Regions from separate parts of the Stenotrophomonas sp. YJH_SMC_64 genome, predicted to be linked through region 2. Evidence: riboswitches for the same ligand, from Rfam matches in the RefSeq annotation. Region 2 holds a riboswitch; the other holds the start of a gene.
The links. A riboswitch is a leader RNA that binds a small molecule or an ion and turns the genes downstream of it on or off. The one in region 2 is predicted to bind cobalamin.
Positions count from the first base shown of each region.

Region 1 (4,951 bases), on a different contig from region 2:
CGTGCGCGGTAGCGCCGGGCCATGCCCGGCGGTCACGCCTCAGACGATCGCGATCCCCGCCTTGCCCAGCGCCTCGCGCACCATCGCGTCATTGGCTTCGGTCACCGGCTTGGTCAGCTCCCACAGGAACTTCACCCGGAAGCCGGACTTCACCGCGTCCTGCGCGCTCCACAGCACGCAGTAGTCACGGGCCAGGCCGCATACGTGCACTTCGCGGATGCGGCGTTCATGCAGCCAGCCGGCCAGGCCGGTGGCCGGGCGCTCGCCATCGGGGCCGTGGTTCTCGCGGAAGGCGCTGTACGAATCCACCTGTTGGCGCGTGCCCTTGCGCAGGATCAGGTCGGCCACGGTCCAGTCCACGCCCGGGTGCAGGGCGGCACCGGCGCTGCCCTGCACGCAGTGGTCCGGCCACAGGGTCTGCGGCTGCGCGTGCAGCAGGATGGTCTCGAACGGGCGTTGGCCGGGGTGCTGGCTGGCGAACGAGGCATGGTCGGCCGGGTGCCAGTCCTGTGTTGCCACCACGGTGCGGTAGCGGCGCTGCGCCAGCAGATCGGCAATGGGTGCCACCAGCGCATCGCCCTGGTCGCAGGCCAGGGCACCAGCGGGCATGAAGTCCGGCTGCAGGTCGATCACCAGCAGGGCGACATCGGCGGGCAGGGCGGTCATGGCAGATCCAGCACGAACTCAAGGGGCGACCAGCGTGGCCGCCCCATGCCTGCGCGTCAATCGTCCTGCGGCGTCCCAGCGTCCTGCCCGTAGTACAACAGGCCGATCTTGATCCGCTCGCGGCCATTCTCGCGGCGATGGCGGTTGGCATCGCGCAGCGAGTACACGCAGCCGCAGTATTCCTGCTGGTAGAACTGCTCGCGCTTGCTGATCTCGATCATGCGGCTGGCACCGCCGCCCTTGCGCCAGTTGTAGTCCCAGTACTGCAGGCCTTCATAGCGCGAGGCGGCGCGGATGCCGCAGTCGTTGATCTGCGCCATGTTCTTCCAGCGCGAGATGCCCAGCGAAGAACTGATGGTGTCGTAGCCGTGCTCGTGCGCGTACAGCGCAGTGCGCTCGAAGCGCATGTCGAAGCACATCGTGCAGCGGATGCCGCGCTCGGGCTCGTTTTCCATGCCGCGTGCGCGGCTGAACCAGTTGTCGGTGTCGTAGTCGCAGTCGATGAAGGGAATGCCGTGCTGCTCGGCGAAGCGGATGTTCTCCTGCTTGCGCAGCTCGTACTCCTTCACCGGGTGGATGTTGGGGTTGTAGAAGAAGATCGCGTAGTCGATCCCGGAGGCGGTGATCGCCTCCATCACTTCGCCGGAACAGGGCGCGCAGCACGAATGCAGCAGCAGGCGCTTGCCGTCGGCGGGCAGGGTCAGGGTGGGGCGTTGGAGCTCGGTCATCGTCAGGTACCGCATGGACCGCCGGCAACGGCGATGGCCCATGCATCAGCGCGTGGGTGAACGGGTCTGGCCGGATACCGTGAACAGGACGCGCGCGGCCACACCGCCTGCACGCGCAGGACGACGACGGCCCCGGCAACCTCCCCGCGGAGATTCCAGGTCGAGTCAGGGGACGGTCGTGTCCCCCGGCCGGGGCCGGTATTCGGGCTGGTGGACACGGGCCGCAGCCCACCTACTACCTGCCGCTTCCCAGGCGCGAGCCCAGTGCTGTTGGCAGGATTCGTTTCCATTCACCGCTGCGGGGCAGCTCCGGAATGGACGCGCGAGGCGCCTTCACCGGATTCCCGTTTAAACCCCTCCCCGCGCCGCAGCGATGGGAGGGATACCTTCGGCGTGTGCAAGGTGGACCTGTTGGTGGCGCCGGTCAAGAGCGCAGGGGTCAGAACCCGCTGCGCTGCAACGGGATCCGACCCCAGCGGAAGGAAGGGGTCGGATCCCGCTGCCACGCAGCGGGCTCTGACCCCGGTCGGGATGCACCTTCAATGCCCCACGGCCGCCCGCGTGCGGATGTCGTCCAGCCGCTGGTCGTACAGAAGATGGCCGTTCTCCCACACGGTCACCATTGCGTCCTCGAAGCCGTCCGGCAGGGTGTCGTCGCCGTTGGCCGGCAGTGGCACCGTATGCAGGCTGCCATCGTCCAGGTGGCGCAGCAGGCGCATGCGGCCGCGCTTGCTGGCCTTGCCGGCGTCGGTGACCGGATCCTTGTAGACGTCGATCCACTCGCCCTCGACCCGTGCGGCCGAGCACTTCAGCGCGAACTTCTGCGTATCGCGGTCCAGCCGCTGCAGCAGCGCACCGCCCATGCCGAAGGCCACGTTGTCGGCGGCGTAGCCGTCGTCGGTGATGCGCTGCAGGATCGCGCGGATGGTGTCCGGATTGATGCCATCGCCCTGGATCACCCGCACGTGGTTGAGCACGCGATAGCCCTTGCCGTTGATCGCGTGGCCGAAGGCTTCATCCAGCCGGCGCAGGCTTTCGGCCACCACCTCCACCGGGTCACCCGAGTCGGGACGGATGACCAGGGTGGCGCCCGACGCGATCACGTCATCGCGCAGGGTGGTGCCCCAGTGTTCGCTGATCGCGCGGTAGATGTCATAGCTGTCCGACACCACCGCCACGATCGAACCGGGCTTGCCGAACTGGCGCAGCATGTTGCGATAGGCGTCCACCTCGCGTTCGCGGCCCCAACTGGTGATGGTGCTGTGCTCGGCGGCCGGAATCGAATAGCCGGCCATCGGCGCGTGGTAGTGCGCGCGTGCCAGGCACAGCGCCGACACGGTATCGGTGCCGAGGAAGTTGACCAGGTGCGCGGCACCGCCCAACGCGGCCGATTCCAGGCTCGATACACCGCGCGCGCCGAAGTCGTGCAGCTTGAACGGCAGCTGCCCCTGCGGGTCGTCGCTGGTCTGCTGCAGGAACGCGGCGATGGTCTGCCGTGCGTGCCAGCTGATGGTGGCCACGGTGACCGGATACCACACGCGCAGCAGCAGCGTTTCCAGATACGACGGCACCCAGAACGCAGCCGGATCGGTCGACTCGATGGTCATCAGTGCCTGGTGGGTGGGCACCACGCTGCCCTCGGGAACGGCGCGGATGCGCACCGGCAGGTGGCCGCCAAGCCGGTCGACGATATCGCGCCAGCCGGCCTCGTTGAACGGTTCGCCGTGCGCGGCGAATACCGCAGCAGCGTCGTCGATGTCGGCGTGGGTGACCGGTCGTGCCAGCGCGTCCTTGAGGATCGCCTGCAGGCCGAAGAACACCGTGCGATCGTGCAGGCCGCCACGTGATTCGACGTAGAAGAACGTGGCATCGGTACCCGGCGGATACTGCAGCCAATGGCTGGCCTTGTAGCTGTCGGTGTTGAGGAGAAGATTATCGAGGTAGTGCATGACGGAAGCTCCTTCGCGTCGAGTGACACCAGCGGTCTATCCGCCAGTGGGGAGGCCGGGCCTGTCAGCCGCGGCCGAGGAAATACTCCAGGATGTGCAGGTGGTCTTCGAACAGCTGCGGGCCCATGTCCAGGGCTTCACTCACCGGTATCCAGCGCGCCTTGTCGGCGTCATCGCCGCCGCGCACCGGCGGCAGGTCACCGGCCGGAAACTCGAAGTGGAAGCCGTGGGTGATGGTGCGGCCGCGCTGGCTGCGGTCGGGGTGGTCGAAGACCTGCTGGCCCTTCAGCGAACCCTTCAGCACCGGCAGCGGAATCTTCAGCCGGGTTTCCTCGCGCAGTTCGCGCAGGCAGCTGTCGAGCAGGCTCTGTTCCTGGCCGACGAAGCCGCCGGGCAGTGCCCACAGCCCCTTGCCGGGTTCCGAGCGGCGACGCACCAGCAGCACGTGGCCTGAATGCACCACCACCGCATCGGTGGTGACGAAGGTGGGCGCGTAGGGCGCATCCTTCCACGCGGCCTTGTACTGTTCGATGAAGCGGTACTCGGCCACCAGCTGGCCATAGGCAGGCGCGCTTTTGCGGAACGCTTCGAGCATGTCGTACACCGGCGCCGGCACATTGCCACGCAGCATCAGCAGCGCGCCGTGGAAGTCGACGTCGCCGGCTTCGAACAGGTAGCGCCGCAGCTCGGTGGCCGACAGGGTGGCGGTGTGCTGCACGTCCACCAGCGGCCACTGCGGGAACTCGCGCAGGTAGTAGCTGGACGCGTCCTTGTCCATGCCGATCAGGCCTACCTTCGCATCAGCGGCGGCGCCGTCGTTGCGCAGGGCGTCAGCCACCTGGCGCTGCACGTTGGCGATCCACTGCGCTTCGTTGTACAGGTGGTCACGCAGCGGGCGGATCAGCAGGCGGTCGGTGTGGCCATCGAGGGCGGCCTGGATCATCACGGCACGTTCGGCCACGGTCCAGGGATTGCGCAGGCTGCGGGGGGTATCGGCAGAGCCGACCAGGAAGATCAGCTTGCGGGCCCGACTCAGGGCCAGGCGGGCAACGGCGGCGTGGCCGTTGTGGAAGGGCTCGAATCGCCCGATGAAGACGAGATAGTCGAATTCCATGAGAATCCCTCATGTCGTTGTGGCAGCCGCGGGTCTGTCCCTTGGCTTGCTGCAGATGCTACGCCGATGGCGGGGCGGGTCAAGCCTGCAGCCGTGCTTTCTGCTGAACGGCGCATCGCGTGCGCGGACTGCGCCGTTGTTCTCAGGCCCTGAGAAGCCCCTGCGCCATACTGGCACCCACGCGGCGGACGGCATGCTCGGGGGCAAGACAGTGGCGGACAAGTACTGCGATCTGGTCATGAAAGGCGGCATCACCAGCGGCATCGTGTACCCCAATGCGGTACTGGCGCTGGCGCGCGAGTATCGCTTCAAGAGCATCGGCGGCACTTCGGCCGGCGCCATCGCCGCCGCCGTGGCGGCTGCGGCGGCCTGCGGTGATCGTCGCCAGCAGGCCGGCGAGCACCTGCCCGGCGATGCAGGCTATGGCGGGTTGTCGGCGGTGTCGGCGCAGCTGTCGCGGCGCGGCTTCATCTACAGCCTGTTCCAGCCCGCAC
Region 1 is NZ_JCAFUN010000015.1:140-5,090, forward strand. Features, by position in the region: gene pncA (bifunctional nicotinamidase/pyrazinamidase) at 40-666, opposite strand; gene AC5P9L_RS16390 (epoxyqueuosine reductase QueH) at 723-1,409, opposite strand; cobalamin riboswitch at 1,571-1,800, opposite strand; gene AC5P9L_RS16395 (nicotinate phosphoribosyltransferase) at 1,934-3,343, opposite strand; gene AC5P9L_RS16400 (bifunctional nicotinamide-nucleotide adenylyltransferase/Nudix hydroxylase) at 3,408-4,457, opposite strand; gene AC5P9L_RS16405 (patatin-like phospholipase family protein) at 4,651-4,951, shown strand, end outside.
Region 1: another riboswitch for cobalamin. It lies ahead of AC5P9L_RS16390 (epoxyqueuosine reductase QueH); the one in region 2 lies ahead of btuB (TonB-dependent vitamin B12 receptor).

Region 2 (4,951 bases):
ATGTTCGCCAATGCCTCGCTCACCGGCAGCAAGCCGGAACAATACGCCCAGCTGCTGGAACAGGCCCGTGGCCTGGTCTACGCCGAGTCCGACCGCATCGCCAACGCGGCCAACCTCTCGGCCCTGGTCTACCACGCCCTGCCCGACCTGAACTGGGTGGGCTTCTACCTGTACGACGGCAAGGAACTGGTGGTCGGCCCGTTCCAGGGCCTGCCGGCCTGCGTGCGCATCCCGCTGGACAAGGGCGTGTGCGGTGCCGCCGCCAGCCAGCGCGTGACCCAGCGCGTAGAGGACGTCGACGCCTTCCCCGGCCACATCGCCTGCGATTCGGCCTCGCGCTCGGAACTGGTGGTGCCGCTGCTGCGCGGCGATGAACTGATCGGCGTGTTCGACATCGACAGCCCGAAGGTCGGCCGCTTCGATGCCGACGACCAAGCTGGCCTGGAAGCCATCGCCCGCGTGTTCGTCGAGGCGCTGGGATGAGCGCACCGAAGCTGCGCAACATCGGCCCGAAAAGTGCGGCGTGGCTGCGCCAGGTCGGCCTGCGCAGCCGCGACGACCTGGTCGCGATCGGAGCCGTCGGCGCCTTCGTCAAGGTCAAGCGCGCCGGCTTCAAGCCCAGCCTGAACCTGCTGTACTCGCTGGAAGGCGCTTTGCTGGACTGCCATTGGCAGGAGCTGAGCGAGCCACAGCGTGAAGCACTGGTGCAGGATTACGAAGCACGCATCGCTGCGCATCCGCTGAAGGCAGCCGGCCCGGCGTCGGGCCCGGTGCATGAGCAGCGCTTCGATGCCGACGATGACGCTGAGGACAGCGTGGCCGAGGGCGCGGACGAGGATTGAGGCCTCCGCGTTCCTGGGGATGCCGGCCAGCGGCCGGCACTACCAGTGTGATGCGGGATCGGTAGCGCCGGGCCATGCCCGGCGAGTGCGCTCAGGGCTGCTGCAGCTCCAGCAGCTCACCCACCAGCCCGATCTCGCCGCGCTCCAGCCACACCCGCAGGCGCGTGCCGTGGTCGATACGCAGCGCCCAGCACAGCGACATGGGCAGGCCGCAGACCTGCGACAGCACCATGCGCAACGGGCCGCCATGGCTGACCACCAGCGTCGGCACCGGATCGTCATCATCGAGCAGACGATCCAGCGCGCGCGCGATGCGCCGCTCGAAGTGGCCCCAGCTCTCGCCATTGGGCGGCGGGAACGCGTGCGGATCGGCATGGAAGGCCGCCAGTGCATCCTCCGGCAGGTCGAACAGTGACCGCCCGTCCCAATCGCCGAAGTCCAGTTCTTCCCATTCCTCGTCCGCTTCCACGTCCAGCCCACGCGGCGTGGCCAGGGCCATCGCCGTATGCAGCGCGCGCAACCGCGGTGAACTGATCACCCGCTCCCAGCGTTGCCCGGCATAGGCCTCGACAAGCTCCTGTGGCAGGCCGGCCAGCTGCGGTGGGTCGCTGCGGCCATCAAGGAACTCATCACGGCCATTGCCGGCATGGCGGACCAGGTCGAGGATCATGCGCGCGTCCCGGACGGGCGACGCAGGTACAGCGGAAAACGGGCGGACATCGGCAACGGCACCACGGGATCGAGCAACCATTCTAAAGGCACAGCAAAGGCAGTCGCGCAGGCGCGACGCAACGGGACGGCCTGCGATGCCGTAGACTGCGCGCACTTCCAGGTGACCTGCGGCCATGGCCGGCAGGTTGAAACGGGAAGCCGGTGACGCGTGATTCCACGCCAGGCCGGCGCTGCCCCCGCAACGGTAAGCACGTCAGTTCCAGGCAACACCGCCACTGTGCCGCAGGCATGGGAAGGCGCCTGGACGGTGGCCTCGCGCCAGCCGGCGGCAAGCCCGGAGACCGGCCCGGAAGCCTCAGGTCGCGATGCGGTGGGCATGGCGCTGGATGACCGTGGCGTGCGCTGCGGCATCGGCGCACGCCTGCCTTCGCGGCTCCTCCCCTTCGCCACGCGGGCGTGCGTGGCACCCGGAGTCCCCCATGAAGCTGCAGTCCCGAATGCTGTCCCTGGCCGTGCTGGCCGCCCTGCCCGCGCTGGCCCAGGCCGCCAATGACACCACCGCGCTCGACCAGATCCTGGTCACTGCCACCCGCACCCCGATCGCCCTGCAGGACAGCATCGCGCCGGCGCAGGTGATCGACCGCGCCCAGATCGAATCCAGCCAGGCCACTTCGCTGCAGGAACTGCTGCGCGGTCGCGCCGGCATCAACCTGGCCAATGCCGGCGGCCTCGGCAAGCAGAGCTCGCTGTTCCTGCGCGGTACCAATTCCGGCCACACCGTAGTGCTGGTGGACGGCGTGCGCATCAACAGCGCCGACCTCGGCCTGGCCATGTACCAGGACCTGCCGCTGGCGCAGATCGAGCGCGTGGAAATCGTGCGCGGCCCGCAGTCGAGCCTGTACGGCGCCGACGCCATCGGTGGCGTGATCCAGATATTCACCCGCCGCAACCAGGGCGATTTCGCCCCGCACTTCCAGCTTGGCGGTGGCAGCAACGGCCTGCGTGAAGCCAGCGGTGGCATTGGCGGTGGTACCGAGCGCGGCTGGTTCGGTGCCGACATCGCCTACCAGCATTCCGATGGCATCGATGCCTGCCGCGGCTCGGCCACGCTGTTCACCGGCTGTTTCGCCGACGAGCCCGATCGCGACGGCTACCGCAACCTGTCCAAGAGCCTGCGCGGTGGCTACATCTTCAACGACCAGTGGAACGTGGAAGGCAGCGCATTGCGCGCCGACGGCAGGAACCATTACGACGGTTACTACAACTATTCAGAAACCCGCCAGCAGGTGCTGGCCGGCAAGGTGCGCTACACCCCGTCCGAGCGCCTGGCATTCACCGCCAACGTCGGCCGCAGTGACAACGAGTCGGACAACTTCGGCGACTTCGGTGCACGTGGCAGCGCACAGACCCACCGCGACAGCGCCTCCCTGCAGGGCGATTTCGGCGTGGCCGAGGGCCAGCTGCTGAGCGCAGGCGTGGACTGGAGCGAAGACAACCTGGATGGCAGCAGCGCGGGTTACCTGGTCGACAGCCGCCGCAACACCGGCGTATTCGTGCAGTACCAGGGCCGCTTCGGCCGCCACCAGCTGCAGGCCAGCGCACGCAACGACGACAACCAGCAGTTCGGCAACCACGCCACCGGCAGCGTTGGCTGGGCGATGGAGCTGGGCCACGGCCTGCGCCTCAACGCCAGCTATGGCACGGCGTTCAAGGCACCGACCTTCAGCGATCTGTACGACCCGTGGAGCGGCGTGCCGACGTTGAAGCCGGAGAAGTCCAAGAGCGCCAACCTCGGCGTTTCGCAGCAGGGCCAGGGCTGGCACTGGGGCCTGGACGTGTATGAAACCCGCATCGATGACCTGATCACCTACGATGCGGCAACCTTCAAGATGCAGCAGGTGGAGAAGGCCCGCATCCGCGGTGCCGAGCTGACCGGTGGCGTGCTGCTGGCCGGCTTCGACATCAACGCGCAGCTGAGCTACACCGACCCGCGCAACCGCACCGGCGGCAGCACCCAGTTCGACAACTGGCTGCCACGCCGCGCGCAGCAGACCGCGCGCCTGGACATCGACCGTCGCTTCGGCGATTTCCGCGCAGGCCTGACCGTGCAGGGTGCCGGCAAGCGCTACGACGATGCCGCCAACACGGTGAAGGTGGGAGGCTACGGCACGCTGGACCTGCGCGCTGAGTACGCACTGACGCCATCGTGGTCGCTGCTGGCGCGCGCTGCCAACGTGTTCGACCGCCGCTATGAAACAGTGGCATGGTTCAACCAGCCCGGCCGCGAGTACCAGCTGAGCGTGCGTTACCAGCCGAAGTGACCGCGACGGTCATGGTGGTGCCGGCCAGCGGCTGGCAACATCATGACCTTCGGCAACGCATCCCGGGTTGCCGGCCAGCGGCCGGCACTACCCATTGCGTTGGCCGGGTTGCCGGCCAGCGGCCGGCACTACCCCTCTGCTTCAGCCCCGCAACCCCGGCAGTTCACGCAGGTCGTCGATCACCGCCACCGCATGCGCGGTGGCCAGGTCCAGGCCGCGCGGATAGCCGTAGCGCACCAGCGCGATCGGCATGCCGGCCTCTTCGGCGGCGCGGTAGTCGGTCAACGAATCACCCACCATCAGGCAGGACTCCACCGGCAGCCCGAAATGCGCGGCGATGTGCCGCAGTGGCTCGCCACTGGGCTTGCGCTGCGGCAGCGAATCCCCCCCCAGTACCAGCGCGAATGCATCACCGATACCCAGGTGCTGCAGCAGCGGCGGCACCAGTGCTTCAGGCTTGTTGGTACAGATCGCCAGTGGCACGTTGCGCGCACGCAGTTGCGCCAGCGCTTCGCCCACGCCATCGAACAGCCGCGGGCTGCGCAGCAGGCACTCACGGTAGTGCACCATGAACACCGGCATCACCTCGGCCAGGTCCACCTCGCGGCCGGCGGCCTGCACCGCCTGCTCGACCAGACGACGCACACCGTCACCGATCCAGCCCAGCACGGTGGCTTCCGGCACGCGCGCCACGCCGATGTCTTCCAGCGTGCGGTTCAGCGCTTCGGCAATATCGGCAGCGCTGTCGACCAGCGTGCCATCGAGGTCGAACACGACCAGCGGATACGGATACGGCAAGGGACTGCACCTGCATGACGTGGGGCCGTCCATTGTACGCCGCAGTATTTTGGGCAGGCCTGCCTCAACCGATCCGGCGCGCGCGCGTGGCCAGGAACGTGGGCAGGTAACGGTCGATCAGGAAGCGCGGCTGCGGCTGCCAGTCTTCCATGAAGCGATCGATCACGAAGCCGGCATCCAGCTGTCCACCGATCAGTTCGGTCAGGCTGTGGCCGAAGGTCAGCGCATCGCCCCGCGCCAGTTTCGCCTCGCGCTCGGCCGGTGGCAGGTCTTCCAGATCCGAATAGGGAATGGCGTACTGCGGTCGGATCAGGCCCT
Region 2 is NZ_JCAFUN010000001.1:216,806-221,756, forward strand. Features, by position in the region: gene AC5P9L_RS00905 (GAF domain-containing protein) at 1-483, shown strand; gene AC5P9L_RS00910 (TfoX/Sxy family protein) at 480-842, shown strand; gene AC5P9L_RS00915 (histidine phosphatase family protein) at 934-1,512, opposite strand; cobalamin riboswitch at 1,656-1,878, shown strand; gene btuB (TonB-dependent vitamin B12 receptor) at 1,994-3,835, shown strand; gene gph (phosphoglycolate phosphatase) at 3,977-4,633, opposite strand; gene AC5P9L_RS00930 (class I SAM-dependent methyltransferase) at 4,698-4,951, opposite strand, start outside.